DNA from 3 places in the Rossellomorea sp. ABR4_012 genome. Region 1 is predicted to be linked to each of the others. Evidence: riboswitches for the same ligand, from Rfam matches in the RefSeq annotation. Region 1 holds a riboswitch; each other region holds the start of a gene.

Region 1 (6,527 bases):
ATTAATTCCGAATGAGATAGTCAAACGCGCCTAAAGCGGCTGTTGCTCCCGATCCCATTGAAATGATGATTTGGTTGTATGCACTGTCTGTACAGTCTCCGGCTGCAAATACGCCTGGAAGGCTTGTAGAGCCGTGCTTATCGACTACAATTTCACCGAAGCGTGTGCGTTCGATGGTTTCGTCAAGCCAGTCTGTGTTTGGAACAAGACCGATTTGGACAAATACACCTTGCAGCTCGACATGGTGTTCTTCGTGTGTGTCACGATCAGTATAGGTGATCCCGTTCACTTTGTCGGTTCCGGTGATCTCCTGTGTCTGTGCGTTTGTGATGACCGTTACATTCGGCAGGCTGTGAAGACGTTTTTGCAGGACGTCGTCGGCTTTCAGTTCAGAGTTGAACTCGAGAACAGTTACATGGTTGACGATACCGGCAAGGTCGATCGCTGCTTCGATACCGGAGTTTCCGCCACCGATGACCGCCACGTCTTTTCCTTCGAATAATGGACCGTCACAGTGAGGGCAGTATGCCACACCTTTGTTCTTGAATTCCTGCTCGCCAGGGACGCCGATGTTTCTCCAGCGGGCACCTGTGGAGATGATCAGGCTTTTACTCTTAAGGACTGCGCCGTTTTCAAGTTCAAGTTCGATCAGGTCTTTCTTTTCCAGGCGCTTGGCACGCTGAAGGTTCATGACATCGATGCCGTAGTCCTTCACGTGTTCTTCAAGGCTAGCGACAAGCTTAGGGCCTTCTGTCTGCTTCACACTGATGAAGTTCTCGATGCTCATCGTGTCAAGGACCTGGCCGCCGAAGCGTTCGGCTACGATTCCCGTACGGATTCCTTTACGCGCTGCATAAATTGCCGCACTGGAACCGGCCGGTCCGCCTCCGACAACAAGGACGTCGTATGGATCCTTGCCGGAAAGTTCTTCAGCATCAGGGCCTTCAACGATTTTCGAAAGGATTTCTTCAAGCGTCGTACGTCCTCCGCTGAAGAATTCAGCATTCAGGTGTACGGATGGAACGGCCATGATGTTCTTGTATTCTGCTTCTTCTTTGTACGCGGCACCGTCAATCATCGTGTGAGTGATGTTCGGGTTGAGCACACTCATGATGTTCAGGGCTTGTACGACGTCAGGACAGTTGTGGCAGCTCAGGCTGACATACGTTTCAAAGTGATGTTCGCCTTTGATGCTCTTGATCTGATCGATGACGCTTTGGTCAACTTTCGGCGGTCTGCCGCTGACTTGAAGAAGGGCAAGCACCAATGATGTGAATTCGTGTCCGAGCGGGATACCGGCGAAATGGACCCCGGTATCTTCCTCTCCGGCACGATTCACGCTGAAGCTTGGCGTTCTTGGAAGTTCAGATTTTTCGACTGATATCTTAGAGGACATAGAAGCCAGCTCTTCTACGAGAGCCAGCATGTCCTTTGAAGTTTCATCTTCACCTGCTGAGACTTTCAGGACGATATCGCCTTCCATCATTTGCAGGTACTGTTCTAATTGTGCCTTAATATCTGCTTCGAGCATGATTTACTGCACTCCTTATAATTTACCAACTAAGTCAAGGCTTGGCTTAAGTGTTTCAGAACCTTCCTGCCATTTAGCCGGGCAAACTTCGCCTGGGTTTGTGCGCACATATTGTGCAGCCTTGATTTTGCTGATTAGGATATCTGCGTCACGGCCGATGCCGCCTGCATTGATTTCAACTGTTTGGATGACACCATCCGGATCGATGATGAATGTACCGCGGTCAGCAAGACCTTCTTCTTCGTTAAGTACTTCGAAGTTGCGAGTGATTGTTTGAGATGGATCCCCGATCATCGCATACTTGATTTTACCGATTTTTTCAGAGCTGTCGTGCCAGCCTTTATGTGTAAAGTGAGTATCTGTAGAAACGGAATATACTTCTACGCCAAGCTCTTTAAGAGCGTCGTAGTTATTTTGAAGGTCTTCAAGTTCTGTAGGGCATACGAATGTGAAGTCTGCAGGGTAGAAGCAGAAAATGCTCCATTGACCTTTCAGGCTTTCGTCAGTGACAGTGATGAACTCACCATCTTTGTATGCTTGTGCTGTGAATGGTTTTACTTCTGATCCGATTAAAGACATAATGTAAATTCCTCCTAAAAGTAGTATGTGGGATTGAGAATTATTAATAGTTTATAATAATTCTAATTCGATATTCATTATTATATAAGCTGGGGGAAATGTCAAGGAAGAAGATTTGATTATTTATATAAATAGACTATCGGTGTGGCTGGGGGAGGGACATCTTCCATTTTCGCTCTATATCGTTGTGGGGGAAAGTTTATCCGGATTGGAAGGTTGAATCTACGATATTGCGGACTTGGCGCAATTATATGGAATCCGGCTCAATTATTTTGAAAGTGGCGCAATTATATGGAATCCGGCGCAATAATTTTGAAAGTGGCGCAATTATATGGAAACCGGCGCAATTATTTTGAAAGTGGCACAATTATATGGAATCCGGCGCAATTATTTTGAAAGTGGCGCAATTATTTGGATTTCGGGGCAATTATTTTGAAAGTGGCACAATTATTTGGATTTCGGGGCAAATATTTTGAAAGTGGCGCAATTATATGGAATCCGGAGCAAATATTTTGAAAGTGGCGCAATTATATGGAAACCGGCGCAATTATTTTAAAAGTGGCGCAATTATATGGAAACCGGCGCAATTATTTTGAAAGTGGCGCAATTATTTGGATTTCGGCGCAATACCTGCAGAGAGAGTGGCTATGTTTCTCGTCTCAATAACTTATTTCTCAAAAAAGGCTAAACCTATTCTATAAATGAAGAATATGGTTTGTATCTTTACACTTAATTTATAGTATTCAACATAGTAAAAGGAATGTCCCTGCTATTACAAGTTTAAGAAGGGTTCTAATTAGTAGTGCTGAATATATTCTAGTATTCCTAATTGAGGGGCTGAGGTCGATATGAAATATGAACAAAATGATTTTGATGAAGAACTCAAAGTGAAAATAAAACGTATTGAATGGGCATTAATGGATTACTCTAAAGATTGGCGGATCAGTACATACCTGTTTTTGAAGAAAAGGATCTAGACTTTGAAGCTCGGTTCAATCAAGAGGGGGAGGACCATTTTAAGCCTGGATACAGTTCGTTGCTTTCAGTCGGCATTGCTGAAAAGGGAGGAGAGCTCATTGATTTGCATGTGATAAAAATATGGGTGTGTGAACGTTCTGTATTTGGTGTGCCGATATCAAAAGCGTTGCCGGGAAGTAAAATTACGGGTGAATTGTTAGATGAATCGATTGAAGAAGTGAAAGAGGAAATAATGGAATATGTGAAGGAAGCGCTCCTTGGATGAATGTATGAGTTACGGTCGAAGGGGTGGCCGCCTGAATGAAAGTAAGAATATAGCTTTAATAGATTGACAATTTTTCCACCATAGTGGTATAGTTGCCATACAAAACTATAAACATACTCTCTGATAATAGAGGCGCGAGAATGAGGAGTAGCTACCTTGAGGATGATGGATCCTGGGATGGGAAGTGAAAGGCAGATCGCCGAAACGGGAAACAGCCAATCGGTTTCCTGTTGGGCTGGCATTGAATAAGTGTCAGACTGTCACAATGGTCACGTTGTGGAGAACTATTGAAGAGATGTTAATACAGAATTCTTCAGAACGTTCTTCGTTTTGATCAGGAAACCGTATGAGCATCGCTTCATACGGTTTTTTTGTGTGGTTTTTTCGGAGGGATTTCAGGAGGAGATTCGATATGACAGCAATGGAAACGAATGTACAGGGACAGTTGGAGATCGGCGGGATGAGTACGGGCGAGCTTACCGCAGCGTACGGCACGCCGCTGATGGTATATGATGAGGAAATGATCCGGGGGAAGGCGCGCTCGTTCCGCGAGGCGTTCATCGAGAGCGGACTCGGGTTCCAGGTCGCGTATGCGAGCAAGGCGTTTTTGTGCAAGGAAATGGTAAGGCTTGCCGAAGAGGAGGACCTGTCGCTGGATGTCGTGTCCGGAGGGGAATTGTACACGGCGCTTAAAGCCGGGTTCCCGGCAGAGCGGATTCATTTTCACGGGAATAATAAGTCCGAGGAAGAGCTAATGATGGCGCTTGATGCGGAGATCGGCTGCTTTGTGGTTGACAGTTTCCTTGAGCTTGAACTCTTGCATGAGCTGGCGAAAGAGCGCGAGCAGCAGGTGAACATCCTGCTTCGTGTGACGCCGGGCGTTGAAGCACACACCCATGATTACATCATGACGGGGCAGGATGATTCGAAGTTCGGCTTCGGGATTTCGACCGGACAGGCTGACCGCGCGATGCAGATTGCCCTTTGCAAGCCGAATTATACGGTGCTCGGGATCCATTCCCATATCGGTTCGCAGATCTTTGAACTGGACGGATTCCAGCAGGCAATCACGGTGCTGTCTGATTTCCTTCAAGGGTTGAGACTGGAGTGCGACGTCACGCTGCCTGTCCTGAATATCGGCGGAGGATTCGGGGTCCGCTATACGGAAGAAGACAAGCCGCTTCCGATTTCCGAGTATGTCAGAGCAATCACGGACAGCGTGAAGGAAAGCTTCGGTGAGAACGGTTATCCGCTGCCGGAAGTATGGATCGAGCCGGGCCGCAGCATCGTGGCGGAAGCGGGTACCACTCTGTACAAGGTCGGATCGAAGAAAATCATTCCTGATGTGCGCACCTATGTGTCGGTGGATGGCGGCATGACCGATAATCTGCGCCCGGCTCTTTACGGAGCAAAATATCATGCAGTGCTGGCGAATCGTCCGAATGAAGAGTGCACGGAGCTTGTCAGCATCGCTGGTAAATGCTGCGAGTCCGGCGACATGCTCATCTGGGATCTGAAGCTGCCTCCGGTGAATTTCGGTGACACACTCGCTGTGTTCAGTACGGGTGCTTACGGGTATTCGATGGCGAACAATTATAACCGGATTCCGCGCCCTGCCGTTGTGTTTGTTAAGGACGGGGAGTCGCGTGTGGTGATTGAGCGTGAGAGTTATGCGGATTTGGTGAGGCTGGATCGGTAGGTAAATGGATTATTGCTGGTCAGCACCTCGGATGAAGCTGGATAGACCCTTATTTAAATAATAAAAAACGATCAGTGGCCATCTGATCGTTTTTTTGCATGGTCAGTTTGATGATTCAAACAATCCTGTCGACTTTGTGATCTTGATAGCCCCATTATTGGATTCTTTTACAGATGCCAGAAAATCAATAAACGATGATAATGTGTCATCGACCAGGGATTTATTTAACCCTGTGTTTGAAGAAAGCAGGTAATCTACAATTGCTTCTTCGTCTGTAATGTTCAACCCTCCAGGAAACCCTTTAAATACAATCTCGTTGAAAAAGCCCCCGAGCTGATCCCGCCCGTTTTCTATTCCAAATTTCAAGGCGTTCTTCCTGGCTGAAGGATAATCTAAATTTCGATCAAACTGTTTCAGCAGTTCTCCAAATTCTTTCATGTGATCGACCCCTATGGTAGAACAGTAAAATGTACCATCTGGTTTTAACACACGCCGGACTTCTTTCAATGCCTTTCGCCTATCAGAAACATGATACAGCATATGATTGGCGATGATGATATCAAAGCGGTTATCTTCAAAAGGAATATCCTCGATATTGAATTGCCGGTACTGGATTTCAGGCAGCCCTGTTAAATTCTTTTTAGCGGAATCGACCATACCTTCAGAATGGTCAGAGAGTGTGATGTTCCAACTGTCATTGATTCGTTCCCTGTTTTTAAGCCAAAAGGTGCCGTCTCCACATCCGATTTCAAGGATTCTGCTAGTTAGAGGAATTGTTAACTGTTCAAAGAGCCAGCTGTGCCAATCAACTTTATTTTCACTAAATTTTTCGTGAATGTTTATCCGTGTATTTAGTTTCGAGGAATTTTTATATTGATCTCCTAATGAACCCAAGGTTTCTCCCTCCAGTGATTTGTGAGTGATTCCTTAAAGAACAAGCAATGACAGCCCGCCAAGGAGCAGAAGTACAGTAACAGTCAATAGTGCTATTTTAGTGAATCTGCTTGATTTATGAAAAATCCTGAAATACATGTTCAACACCTCACTCAGTGTATTTATATAGCTACTATAGATACGATCGATGCAGGTGGGAAGTTTCATATTTATGCTAACGTTTCCAATCTATCATTGAACATTCAGGCAGACATCGTTTACTATAAAGAGGCAAACCAGAATTTATCAGAATTATTAAACGAATGAATTAGCGGAGGGGATCAAATGGGACGATTAGTGCATTTCGAAATTCATGTGGATGATGTGGAACGGGGAAAGGCGTTTTATGGTGAAGTATTCGGGTGGAAGTTTGAAGATTGGAGCGAATACGCAGGGATGCCTTATTTCGGGGCTGTGACGGGTGATGAGAGTGTGCCCGGGATCAATGGTGCGCTGATGAAGCGCAAAGGTCCTCGTCCTGAGGCTGGTCATCCGTTGAATGGGTATGCGTGTACGATGGGTGTTGAGGATTATGATGCAGT
Region 2 (6,527 bases), on a different contig from region 1:
CATACTCCCGATATTGTTATTTTCCCTTTTATTGGGGGTAAGACTCTCTTATATAGCATTTGGATTGGGCTTTCTCTATTATTGGTTCCGTTTTTGGAAAGGAAATGAAGTGCTCTCCTTTAAGATAAGGGCTATTTGTTTTCATCTTATTCTGATTGTCATTTCCCAAGGAGTATGGGTAACTGCCTTAGCAGCCAATACAGGGAGCCTGACAACATTGATTCAGATTGCCTTCGGCTTTACCGGGGGGCACTTCACCGAATGGGGCGGTGCTGCCGAATCCGGTACTAATATGTTAAATCGGACTGGCACGTATATCTTTACGAACATGTTCTGGAATGGCCTATTCACCCAGTCTGTATTGATTATGATGATTTCCATTGGTCTATCTTTACTAACGATCAGGCATTTTAAAAACTTCCGATGGAAAACTATCGATCGAGGTACCTTTTTGATCTTTGTTTGCTTTTTATCTTATTTATTCTGGGGGTTGTTTGCCCAAAATATTGATAAACCGAGACATATACTTCCCTTAGCTTTACTCCTCGGCTTTTTCTTGATCGTCAGCTGGTTAAGAAACGCAACCAAAATCACGGGAGGTTTATTGATCATCTGGCTGATCATTCATATGGGTAAAGGGCTGGAAATATTGAACAAATATAATGCCAATCCCCCTGCTGTCTACCAATCGGCAGTTTTCTTTTCAGACATCAATGATGAATCTCCTATAATGGTGTATACATGGGAAGAAACGAGGGTATATGCGTACCTGGATGTTGATTTTTCACATAAGCGGGTCTTAACGTACTCACAATTCCTGCAGGATATCAGACATTCCGGAAAGGATATATATATAACCAATCAAGTTGTAAATGGATTTAAACAGCAAGGGGTGGATATCGGGTCCAGGGTTAAAGAAGTGAAGACATTTCATTCACAGGAGATGCTGGACCCAGTATACTCCACGATTAAAATATATAAATGGGAAGATTTGAAGGGGGAGAGAGAGTGAATCGTGTCATTACAAATAAATTAGCCTTACTGCCCGATCAGCCTGGATGTTACTTGATGAAAGACAGGCAAGGCACGATTATCTACGTAGGCAAGGCAAAAGTATTGAAAAATCGTGTCCGTTCTTATTTCACAGGTTCCCATGATGCGAAAACACAGAGGCTGGTAGGGGAAATCGAAGACTTTGAATATATCATGACCTCTTCGGACCTGGAAGCTCTAGTACTAGAGATGAACCTGATTAAAAAATATGATCCTAAATACAACGTGATGCTGAAGGATGACAAAAGCTATCCATTCATTAAACTGACAAATGAACGCCACCCCCGCTTAATCACGACTCGCAAGGTGCAGCGGGGAAAAGGGAAGTACTTCGGGCCTTATCCGAATGTAGGTGCAGCAAATGAAACGAAAAAACTGCTGGATCGTCTATATCCACTGCGAAAATGTACAACCCTGCCTGACAGAGTCTGTCTCTATTACCATATGGGGCAATGCCTCGCCCCTTGTGTAAAAGAAGTAAGCAAGGAAACGTACAGGCAAATGACCGATGAAATTGCCCGATTCTTAAACGGGGGATACAAGGAAATCAAGAAGGAATTATCCGGAAAAATGAAGGAAGCTTCTGAAAACCTCGAGTTTGAACGAGCAAAGGAATTCCGTGATCAAATCCTTCACATAGAAGCAACGATGGAAAAGCAGAAGATGACGATGACGGATTTTACCGACCGTGATGTATTCGGTTTTGCAGTCGATAAAGGCTGGATGTGCGTACAGGTATTTTTTGTAAGGCAGGGGAAACTCATTGAACGCGATGTTTCGCTATTTCCTCTTTACAACGAACCGGAAGATGAATTCCTTACATTCTTAGGTCAGTTTTATTCAAAAGCGAACCATTTTAAACCGAGGGAGATCTTTCTTCCTGAGGAAATCGATGAAGAGCTGGCAGCGAAATTATTGGAAGTCAAAATCACACAGCCGAAGAGGGGAAAGAAAAAAGAACTGGTAAAATTGGCTGAGAAAAATGCCAAGCAGGCGCTTGATGAGAAATTCGCCTTGATTGAGCGGGACGAGGAGAGAACCATCAAAGCAATCGAAAGGTTAGGCGAGCAAATGGGAATCTATACGCCATTCCGGATCGAAGCATTTGATAACTCCAACATCCAGGGTTCCGCTCCTGTGTCGGCCATGATTGTCTTCATAGACGGAAAGCCTGCGAAGAAAGAATACCGAAAGTATAAAATCAAAACAGTTAAAGGGCCGGATGATTATGAATCAATGAGGGAAGTGGTGAGGAGAAGATATTCAAGAGTATTGAAGGATGGTCTTCCATTGCCGGATCTTATCATCATTGACGGGGGTAAAGGACAGATTGAAGCTGCGCGTGATGTGATTGAAAATGAACTGGGTCTAGATATACCTCTCGGCGGTCTGGCGAAGGATGAAAAACATCAGACATCTGAGCTGCTGTACGGTAACCCGCTGCAGGTCGTCCCTCTTGAAAAACGGAGTCAGGAATTCTATCTGCTTCAGCGGATCCAGGACGAAGTCCACCGCTTTGCCATCACCTTCCACCGCCAGCTCCGCGGGAAAAGCGTCTTCCAGTCAATACTGGATGAAATCGATGGTATCGGCCCCAAACGGAAAAAGCAGCTACTAAAGCATTTCGGTTCGATGAAGAAAATGAAAGAAGCAACTGTGGAAGAATTACAGGATATCGGTATTCCGGAGGCTGTTGCGAAGGTTTTGCATGAGAAGCTGCAGGAATGAAATAGATGTGTTTATTGCTCATTCGGGTGAAACGTTCGTTTCACCCGCTTTTCAGCTAATGCTGAAAAGTCCCAGATAAAATAAGAAAGCCAGAATCAAGCAAGCTTGGTTCAGGCTTTCTTATTTTATCTGAGAAATGAGCAATAAATTAAACGGAACTATTCTGAAAAAACTCATTGCTTCCATTTTTTTCGTGTGCTATAATTATCGATAATTTAAAACATTATCACTTTAAATAGTGGTGATAGAGGTGCGAACTTCAAGAGTACAGGCAAAGAGGAGTATGGGCTCCGTCGAGATGTCTGGAAAGGGGAGAGTCGCCGAAGTGGTGTTAGGCTCATACTAATTCCGCTGGTTCTGCGTTTAAGAAATGCAGGATTGTCAAGATGAATCAATCTTGGAGAGCTATCTCACAATGCCGATGAACGATTAAGTATTTTTTACTCTAAGTTCATAAAGCAATGAGATATCCGTCTCATTGCTTTTTTTATTATTTGGCATGGGACTGCCGGCGTTTAAGTCATTCAGCAGGCGCGGGATTTGTGCAGCAGTCAGATGATTCTCTTCAGAAAAAGATTTTATTTTTACACTCAAAGAGAAAGAAGGAGAAGCTGTGAGTATTATCGTTCAAAAATTCGGTGGAACTTCAGTAGGTTCTGTTGAAAAAATTCAAAATGTTGCGTCAAGGATTTTGGAGGAGAAGAATCGGGGAAATGATGTTGTCGTTGTCGTGTCCGCAATGGGTAAAACAACTGATACATTAGTCGGTTTAGCGAGGGAAATCACTTCTCACCCAAGTAAAAGAGAAATGGATATGCTTTTATCCACGGGCGAACAGGTGACAATTTCTCTATTGACGATGGCATTGCTGCAAGCCGGTCAGGAGGCCATTTCGTATACTGGATGGCAGGCCGGGATCGAAACAGAATCTGTTCATAGTAATGCACGTATCACCAATATCCATACCGAGAAAATGACAACACAGCTTCAGAGCGGAAAGATCGTTATCGTAGCAGGGTTCCAGGGAATGACGCCATCCGGGGAAATCACCACACTTGGGCGCGGAGGATCCGACACGACAGCAGTGGCAATCGCAGCTGCATTAAAAGCTGACCGCTGTGATATTTATACCGATGTCGACGGCGTCTATACGTCTGACCCGCGGTATATCGAAGGTGCCCGAAAACTGCCTTCCATTTCGTATGATGAAATGCTTGAGCTAGCCAATTTAGGTGCAGGGGTCCTTCATCCGCGGGCGGTTGAATTTGCAAAAAATTATCAAATCCCATTAGAAGTCAGATCTAGTCTTGAAAAAGTGGAAGGTACGTATATTGAGGAGGAAGCAAGCATGGAACAGAATTTAGTGGTAAGAGGTGTCGCATTCGAAGACGAAATTGTACGGGTGACTGTGTTTGGACTCGGAAATGCCCTGACAGGCTTGTCTTCAGTATTCACCACACTTGCTAAGAATCATTTGAACGTAGACATCATCATCCAGAGCCAGACAGACCGGAATACTACAAATCTATCTTTTTCAATCAAGGAACATGACCTCGATGATGCATTGGCTGTATTGGATAAGAATCAGGGAGAATTGGGGTTTACTCATATCGAACATGAACGGGATCTTGCCAAGGTATCCATTGTCGGATCAGGGATGATATCAAATCCAGGAGTGGCTGCAGAAATGTTCGAAGTCCTTGCTCAAAATGACATTGTCGTCAAAATGGTCAGTACGTCTGAAATCAAGGTGTCGGCTGTAGTCGATCAGAAAAATATGCAGAAAGCTGCAGGAGTCTTACATACGGCTTTCAAACTGGATGCCGTCCAAGTTGAAGAAGTGACGCTGTAAACTAAAAAGGGTTGACTCCTCATCAGAGTCAACCCTTTTCCCATTCATCTATTCGTTCATGCGCCGCTATTCAACTTTATCTTTTTCATCCCAGCGGGCGGTGATCTTCACGGATTGATTACGTTTATGTATCTCGTCTGCTGCTTCGGTCGTGCATTTCTTTTGGAGCTGGATCTGCTCTGCAAGAAAGCCTGCTTCCAATTTGAATGTAACGTCTGACTGTAGTGATAAGCGTCTTTCGACAAATGAACCGCGCAGTTCAAAGGTCATTTCGTTTTTCTTTTGTTCGACAACCGTTAACGTTCCCCAGCCTGCCTCATCAAAAAAGGATGAGCATTCATCCATTGATTGAAGGGGGAATTTTCTGGAGAGCTGCTTGCCTCCCCAATATAAAATCTCGGGAGTATGTTTTCCTAAAATATCCGGGAGCAGGATGTCCCTTATCATTTCATAGCCGAAAATTGGAACGGTTGGTTCGTAGATTTCTTCTTTTTTCTGTTCCAAGTAAATCCCCTCTTTCTATAAAACTATTATATACATGTATGGAAGAATAATCATCCCAAACATGTAAAATGGAAGTTGGGATATTTTGGTGGTATAATGATTTTGTTTAATAATTAGAATTTTCTAACTATTAAACATGGATTTAACTGGTTTTATTCATTATCTTTTTATTAAAAATATTTTAGCGATATTGTCGAATTTATGTATCCGTTTTCTTGACGCTTCCACTCTATGGGAGTAAAATGAAACTTGTCACATAATTGTTACAACATAAAATATGTATCGTAGTCTAATGAGGATGTTGATTAGAAAACGGCCTCATATTTTATGATTAAGGGGGGTAAATCATGGCTGGAAATCGAGAATTCAATTATCGCAGGCTTCATTCATTACTAGGTGTTATTCCAGTTGGATTATTTTTAACTCAACATTTAGTCGTGAACCATTTTGCAACAGGCGGGGAAGAATCATTTAATCAAGCGGCACATTTTATGGAAAGTCTGCCTTTCCGTTATTTCCTTGAAATCTTTATCATCTTCCTACCATTGTATTTCCATGCAATCTATGGAATTTACATTGCGTTCACATCTAAGAATAACGCCACTAAATACGGCTATTTCCGCAACTGGATGTTCCTGCTTCAGCGTGTTTCAGGGGTAATCACGTTTATCTTTGTGACATGGCATGTATGGGAAACAAGGGTTGCTGCTGCATTCGGAGCGGAAGTGAACTTTCAAATGATGGAAAACATTTTATCTAATCCACTCATGCTCGTATTTTATGTTATTGGTGTACTATCAACGATCTTCCACTTTGCCAATGGCTTATGGTCATTCTGTGTAAGCTGGGGAATCACCGTTTCACCGCGTTCTCAATTAATAGCTACATATGTAACAATCGGAATTTTTGTAGCGTTATCGGTAGTTGGTATGCGCGCAATCTTCGCATTTGTATAAGAGAAGAAAATATAGAAGTCTGATAGATATCAGCTGGCAACTTTGGTAGGAAAAGGAGTGAGTCACGATGAGTAAAGGCAAAATCATTGTAGTCGGCGGCGGATTAGCCGGCTTGATGGCCACAATCAAAGCAGCAGAAGTTGGAGCGGAAGTAGATTTATTCTCACTTGTACCCGTTAAGCGTTCCCACTCTGTCTGTGCTCAAGGTGGTATAAATGGAGCCGTTAACACGAAAGGAGAAGGGGATTCTCCTTGGGAACATTTTGATGATACTGTATACGGAGGGGACTTCTTAGCGAATCAGCCTCCTGTTCAAGCAATGACAGAAGCAGCACCGGGTATTATTCACCTGCTTGACCGTATGGGAGTCATGTTCAACCGTACGCCGGAAGGTCTGCTCGATTTCCGACGTTTTGGAGGAACTCAGCATCACC
Region 3 (6,527 bases), on a different contig from region 1:
CATCGTCGGTTTTGATGCCGATTATGAACCAGCAGCCACTAAAATAAAATAAATTTTTGCGTTAAACCCTCCTTAAAGAGCATAAGAATAGCTTGTAAGGGGGGATTTTTTTGTCAAAGTTTAAAACACACAAACCCCGAAGAGGAGGACCGCTGCCTTTTCGCCACGTGATGATCATTACCATCGTTTTCTTTATCTTTTCCACAGGAGCGGGTCTTTGGATCGTAAACCTGGGTTTGAAGCCAACCCTGCTTGCCTATGCAGAAACGCAAACGAGCAGAATCGGTACGATGGTCATCAATAAAGCGATCAACAAAAAAGTGGCCGGATCCATTGAGTTAGAGGAGATAACAGAAGAAGTAAAAAATGCAGAAGGGGAGGTGGTCTCTCTCAGTTTCAATACACAGAACATCAACCGCGTTCAGGGAGAAATCACTAATTTAGTACAATTATATTTAAAGGAAGCTGAAAAAGGAAATATCGAAAATCTGGAATACATCACCGACATTGAAATAGACGAGGAAGGAACAAAGGCGGATGAAGGAATCGTTTATTCCGTTCCTCTTGGTCAGGCTACAAACAATGCCTTACTCGGGAACTTGGGACCTAAAGTTCCGATCAGGTTCCATTCTATCGGGGACGTGCGTTCGGACATCAAACATACGGTAGAAGAGTTCGGGATAAACAATGCTCTCGTCAAGGTCTATGTGACCCTGACCGTAAATGTCCAAATCATCATCCCATTTGCAACCAAAACAGAAACCATCAAACAGGATGTATTAATCGCTATGGATACTGTTCATCTAGATGTTCCTCAGTTTTTCAATAACAGCGGCGACGGTGCATCACCATCGATTGAAATCCCGACGAACTGATTTAGGTTTTCTGATTTCAATGTTTACTTTTTTGCTAATAAATGATCTGAAGATTTCAGCAGGTTCCATCAATTGATTGGAGTGCAAGACGAAGACTCCTAACAGAAAAGCGGAAGGGCTTTGAAGAGAGGCGGGTGGCATAAGACGAATCGGCCATGAACGCGCTCTTTGCCTTCTTGGTCGGTTTGGGTTATGACATGTGCCTCTAACCTGCAGCTGGACAGATGGAACCCCTCAAATCTATACGACCAAAAAGGCTCACCAACTGCCAGCGGAAAGCGAAGTCTTGCAAGGAAATCAATTGCGGTAATCACGGATGGAAAAACCTGCCCATCCCCCATCCCGAATAAAAAGTTGTCAAAATAATGATAGTTTGATATATTTAAAAAGGAAATTTTAATATTATAACCACATCATCAATCCGATGGGGTAGAGGTGCAGGGTTCAAGAGTAAGCTGTTTGAGGATGACAACTGAGAGAACAGATGAAAGGGAACCTTTGCCGAAGCTGATATACTTGTCAAAAGTATATTTGCTGGGGTTATCTTGAAAAAGGGTAACACTGTCATTATAGGGGATACTCTATGATGGGGAGCTACAGATCGTGATGGAGCACTTACATTACTTATTAAAGGTAATGATAGGATCCTCTATCATTGCCTTTTTTTATTCCTCTGTCATGCTATGAGGTTCCCCCCTATCAAATAGGAGGAGGACATTATGGAAAACACGATTTATTCAATCATCCCGCCCCTTTTAGCCATTCTGATGGTTATCTTGACGAGACGCGTACTGCTTTCGCTGGGTGTAGGGATCATCGCTTCAGCACTTCTTATCACAGATTTCTCAATCACAGGCACATTCAGTAAGATATGGGAAGCCGTCAAGGGCATTTTCGTCTCCGACGGTGCATTGAATACCTGGAATGTGTACATCATTTTATTCCTATTGATTCTTGGAGTCATCACAGCTTTCGTTAACATTTCAGGCGGAAGCCGAGCATTCGGTGAATGGGCAATGAAACGGGTGAAGACAAGAAGAGGCGCGCAATTATTGGCGGCTGTTTTAGGTATCATTATCTTCATTGATGATTATTTCAATGCGCTTGCGGTCGGACAGGTTGCTAGACCGATTACGGACCGCCACAAAATCTCACGTGCGAAACTCGCTTATATCATTGACTCGACATCGGCTCCGGTCTGTGTGGTTTCACCGGTATCAAGCTGGGGAGCATATATCATCGGTATCATCGGATCGATTCTTGCCGCACACAGCATCACTGAATACACAGCTTTCTCAGCATTCATACAAATGATCCCAATGAACCTCTATGTATGGGCAGCTCTACTATTAGTGTTGATCGTTGCTTACAGAGGATTTGATTTCGGGAAAATGAAGGAACATGAAGAAAGAGCGATTTCGACTGGAAATCTTTATGACCCGAATAAAGATATCCCGGGTGAACTTAAGAACGACCTGCCTGTAAGCTCTAAAGGTTCGGTCGGTGATCTGGCATGGCCGATCATCGCCCTGGTTGTCGGAACAGTCGGTATGATGCTATGGACGGGATATAAGGCAGTTGGTTCGTTTGATATCCTCCCTGTATTTGAAAATACAGATGTTACAAAATCATTATTATATGGAAGTTTATTCGCATTGGCAATTGCATTTATTCTTTTCTTCCGCCAAGTCAGCTTGAAGGGAGTTGGAGGAAGCGCAGCTGGAACAGCAGTTGTCGAAGGAATCAAATCCATGCTTCCTGCTGTTTACATCCTTATCTTTGCATGGGCGATCGTCACTCTGATCGATGAGCTTCAAACAGGAACGTATTTAGCTGGATTGGTTGAAAAATCGAACATGCCAGTTGAGATCCTGCCTGTGCTGCTATTCTTGGTGGCCGGCGTCATGGCATTCTCTACAGGGACTTCCTGGGGATCATTCGGAATCCTGCTTCCGATTGCGGGAGAAATCGCAGCAGCAACCGATGTAAGTGTCTTACTTCCTGCAATGGCAGCTGTTTTAGCAGGTGCGGTCCTTGGAGACCATTGTTCACCAATTTCCGATACTACGATCCTGTCTTCAACCGGAGCCGGAAGCAATCATATCGACCACGTACTCACGCAGATTCCGTATGCACTCATCGGCGCAGTGGCAGCTTCGATCGGTTACCTCGTATTAGGATTCACCGGAAGCACCCTGCTTGGATTACTCGTAGTCATCGTGCTGGTCGCGGCTCTTGGATTTATAAAAGGAAAGAGTTCAGATACAACAGTTTCACAATAAGTGCACTCCAAAAACCAGAGGCAGATTTGCTTCTGGTTTTTTTGTTGTCCAGCTCCAGGGCTTAGAAGCACATGTTGACTAAATCTTCCATTAAATAGAAGATAAGTCATTAGACATGCTTCTACCAGTCCCCATTTTCTCATATCTATAGGAGGAGAGAGGTGAGTTGACGTGAAGGTAAAGGTGATTGGTTATGATGACTTGCACTATCCCCAAGACTTATTATCCATTGTAAGAAACGGGCTGCCGGAAACTGAGTCGGACCCAAAACGTGTATTGATATTAGGAGCGGGGATGTCTGGGCTGGTTGCGGCATCCCTGCTTAAAAGAGCTGGTCATAAAGTGATCGTTTTAGAAGGGAATGATCGGATAGGCGGCAGGGTCTATACGGTACGAGAACCATTTACGTACGGAAATTACCTTGATTTTGGGGCGATGAGGATCCCTGAAAATCATGAGCTTGTATTCGAATACATCAATAGATTTAATCTCCCTGTTAATCGCTTCTTGAATTCCACCCCTCAGGATATGTTATTTGTAAACAATGTCCTGGTCTCGAAAAAGGAGTATAGAAGAAATCCGGATATATTGGGCTTCCCTCTTGAAGGAGAAGAAAAAGGAAAGAGCGCAACTGAGCTTTTCCTTGAGGCGACCCGGCCTTTCTTTGATGTGTATTCCGCCAGCACTCAAGAACAGAAGGATGAGTTGAAGCAGAAATTTTCCACTTACTCCATGGGCGATTATTTACTTGCCAATCCGTATGGGAAATCACTTTCAGAGAACGCAGTGCGGAAAATTGCTGTCATGCTGGGGATTGAAGGCTTCCCTAACTTCTCTTTCATAGATATAATAACGGACATCATTTACCCGATATTCAGTGAAAAAATAAAGTTTTATGAAATAACAGGTGGAAATGATCAACTTCCCCGTTCCTTCATCAGCGAGCTTCAAAAAGAAATCAAGCTAAATCGCAGAGTGGAGAAAATCATCCAGGAAGATCATGGCGTATCAGTACGTACTGTAAACCCGGTTACAGGGAAGATATACCGATATACGGGGGACTATGCCATCGTAACCATGCCGTTCACTGTCCTTCAATTCGTCGACATTGTTCCATATGATTCAGTTTCATTTAAAAAATGGCAGGCAATTAGAGAAGTGAATAATGTCCAGGCAGTGAAGATCGGAATCGAGTTTAAAAGCAAGTTCTGGGAGAAGATGGGGTATGGCAATATAACCAGTGACCTGCCGTTAAAATTCACTTACATTCCAAGCCACGGGATTGGTTCTGATGGTCCGGGGATATTGCTGGCAAGTTACAGCTGGGGAAGCGATGCCGTATTATGGAATAGCTTATCGAATGAAGGTTTGGTTCGACTCGTGCTGAAGGATTTAGCAAAGATATATGGAAACATCGTATATACGGAATTTTTGAAGGCAGTTTGGTTCAATTGGAGTCAAAACCCTTACTCTGCGGGATGTTTTACACTCTTTACCCCGCAGCAGCAGAAAAATTTTGATGAGATTACCCGGAAACCGGAAGGAAGGCTCCATTTTGCGGGAGAACATACTTCCTCCTTCCACGGATGGATAGAAGGGGCCGTAGAATCAGGAATCCGGACGGCCTATGAAGTCCATCATAGATAAACACAAAGTAAAATTTACTAGTAAATGGGATTAAAAGTGATTATTTTCCATCTAATTCTCTGATAGAGGGCAAATCGAACTATAAAAGTAGATATTGTCTCGAAAATAGAAAATTTTGCTTTGACAATTGTCCTAGAACTAGCTATACTGACTTTAGATTAAATAATCTGAAAATATAAAAATTTCAATTACCTTTTAATTGGTAGTTGGAAACATTGGGGGGAACCAACATGGAAAAACGTGCCCAGTTTGGAACACGTGCAGGATTTATCCTGGCTGCAGTAGGGTCTGCTATCGGGTTGGGAAACATTTGGCGTTTTCCGGCGGTAGCGTATGAAAATGGTGGAGGAGCATTCTTTATACCTTATCTTTTTGCTCTTTTGACTGCCGGTATTCCATTACTGGTATTGGAATTCACGATAGGACATAAGTACCGCGGCTCTGCACCATTATCTTATTTCCGCATGAATAAAAAGACAGAATGGCTTGGATGGTGGCAGGTACTCGTGGCATTTGTCATTTCCACCTATTATGCCGTCATCATAGCATGGGCGATGGCTTACAGTGTATTCGCTTTCAACAAAGGCTGGGGAGACGATACAGAAGGATTCTTATTCGGTGAGTATCTGAAGCTTTCCGTAGATCCTGGGCAGACCGGAAGCATTGTCGGCGGAGTTTTCATCCCGCTTGTCATCGTTTGGGTCATTACACTTGGCATCCTCTTTAAAGGTGTAAAGAAAGGTATCGAAGTAGCGAACAAGATCTTTATTCCTGCACTTGTTATTTTATTCCTGATCATTGTGGTTCGCGCTTTAACGTTACCAGGGGCACTTGATGGACTGGATGCATTCTTCAAACCGGATTTCAGTAAGATTGCAGATCCAGGTGTATGGGTCGCTGCATACGGACAGATCTTCTTCAGTTTATCGATTGCATTTGCGATCATGATCACGTACTCAAGTTATCTTCCGAAGAAATCGGATATCACGAACAACGCATTCATCACAGGATTCAGTAACTCTGGATTTGAGCTTCTTGCCGGTATCGGTGTATTCGCGGCACTTGGATTCATGGCTCAAACACAGGGAGTCGGGGTTCAGGAAGTAGTAAGCGGGGGAGTTGGCTTGGCATTCGTTGTCTTCCCGCAAATCATCAATGAATTCCCTGCTCTGAATGGTCTGTTCGGATTCTTGTTCTTCGCTTCACTTGTACTGGCGGGATTATCATCACTTATCTCGATTTCAGAAACTTATGTAGCGGCGATTAAAGAGAAATTCGGCATTTCCCGTACAAAGGCAGTAGCATTCGGTGGAGGGCTTTCTGCAGTCATTTCACTTCTGTTCGCAACGCAGGGCGGATTATTATTCCTTGATGTTGCCGACTACTTCATCAACCAATTCGGTGTAGCGTTCATCGGATTAGTGGAAGTAATCGTAGTGGCATGGTTCTTGCGTAAGATCAATACGTTCCGTGATCATTCAAACGGTATCTCAGACATCCAGCTTGGCGGCTGGTGGAAGGTTTGCCTTGGTGTCATCACACCGGTTGTGCTCGGATGGATGATGTTTGGATTATTCAAGATGAACCTTCTTAAAGAATTCGAGACGGAAACAGGGAACTATGGAGGATACTCAGATGCCTTTGTCCTTTACAGCGGCTGGTTCGTAGCAGCCTTTGCTATAATTGTCGGAGTGGCATTAACCTTCAAACGCTGGCATTCCAA

The links. Region 1 has a riboswitch for lysine ahead of lysA (diaminopimelate decarboxylase). Riboswitches for the same ligand answer to the same signal wherever they lie in the genome.
Region 2: another riboswitch for lysine. It lies ahead of ACXAFV_RS07335 (aspartate kinase); the one in region 1 lies ahead of lysA (diaminopimelate decarboxylase).
Region 3: another riboswitch for lysine. It lies ahead of ACXAFV_RS05535 (Na+/H+ antiporter NhaC family protein); the one in region 1 lies ahead of lysA (diaminopimelate decarboxylase).

The regions. Positions count from the first base shown of each region.
Region 1 covers NZ_JBSWVK010000002.1:320,220-326,746, forward strand. The annotation lists gene ahpF (alkyl hydroperoxide reductase subunit F) at 2-1,534, opposite strand; gene ahpC (alkyl hydroperoxide reductase subunit C) at 1,547-2,110, opposite strand; gene ACXAFV_RS11150 (hypothetical protein) at 2,959-3,087, shown strand; gene ACXAFV_RS11155 (hypothetical protein) at 3,147-3,353, shown strand; lysine riboswitch at 3,473-3,648, shown strand; gene lysA (diaminopimelate decarboxylase) at 3,766-5,052, shown strand; gene ACXAFV_RS11165 (class I SAM-dependent methyltransferase) at 5,155-5,946, opposite strand; gene ACXAFV_RS11170 (VOC family protein) at 6,271-6,527, shown strand, end outside.
Region 2 covers NZ_JBSWVK010000001.1:1,507,231-1,513,757, forward strand. The annotation lists gene ACXAFV_RS07325 (hypothetical protein) at 1-1,012, shown strand, start outside; gene uvrC (excinuclease ABC subunit UvrC) at 1,009-2,781, shown strand; lysine riboswitch at 3,019-3,197, shown strand; gene ACXAFV_RS07335 (aspartate kinase) at 3,395-4,633, shown strand; gene ACXAFV_RS07340 (YslB family protein) at 4,700-5,137, opposite strand; gene ACXAFV_RS07345 (succinate dehydrogenase cytochrome b558 subunit) at 5,485-6,093, shown strand; gene sdhA (succinate dehydrogenase flavoprotein subunit) at 6,161-6,527, shown strand, end outside.
Region 3 covers NZ_JBSWVK010000001.1:1,135,774-1,142,300, forward strand. The annotation lists gene ACXAFV_RS05525 (HD-GYP domain-containing protein) at 1-52, shown strand, start outside; gene yunB (sporulation protein YunB) at 111-875, shown strand; lysine riboswitch at 1,298-1,480, shown strand; gene ACXAFV_RS05535 (Na+/H+ antiporter NhaC family protein) at 1,595-3,157, shown strand; gene ACXAFV_RS05540 (flavin monoamine oxidase family protein) at 3,329-4,804, shown strand; gene ACXAFV_RS05545 (sodium-dependent transporter) at 5,035-6,527, shown strand, end outside.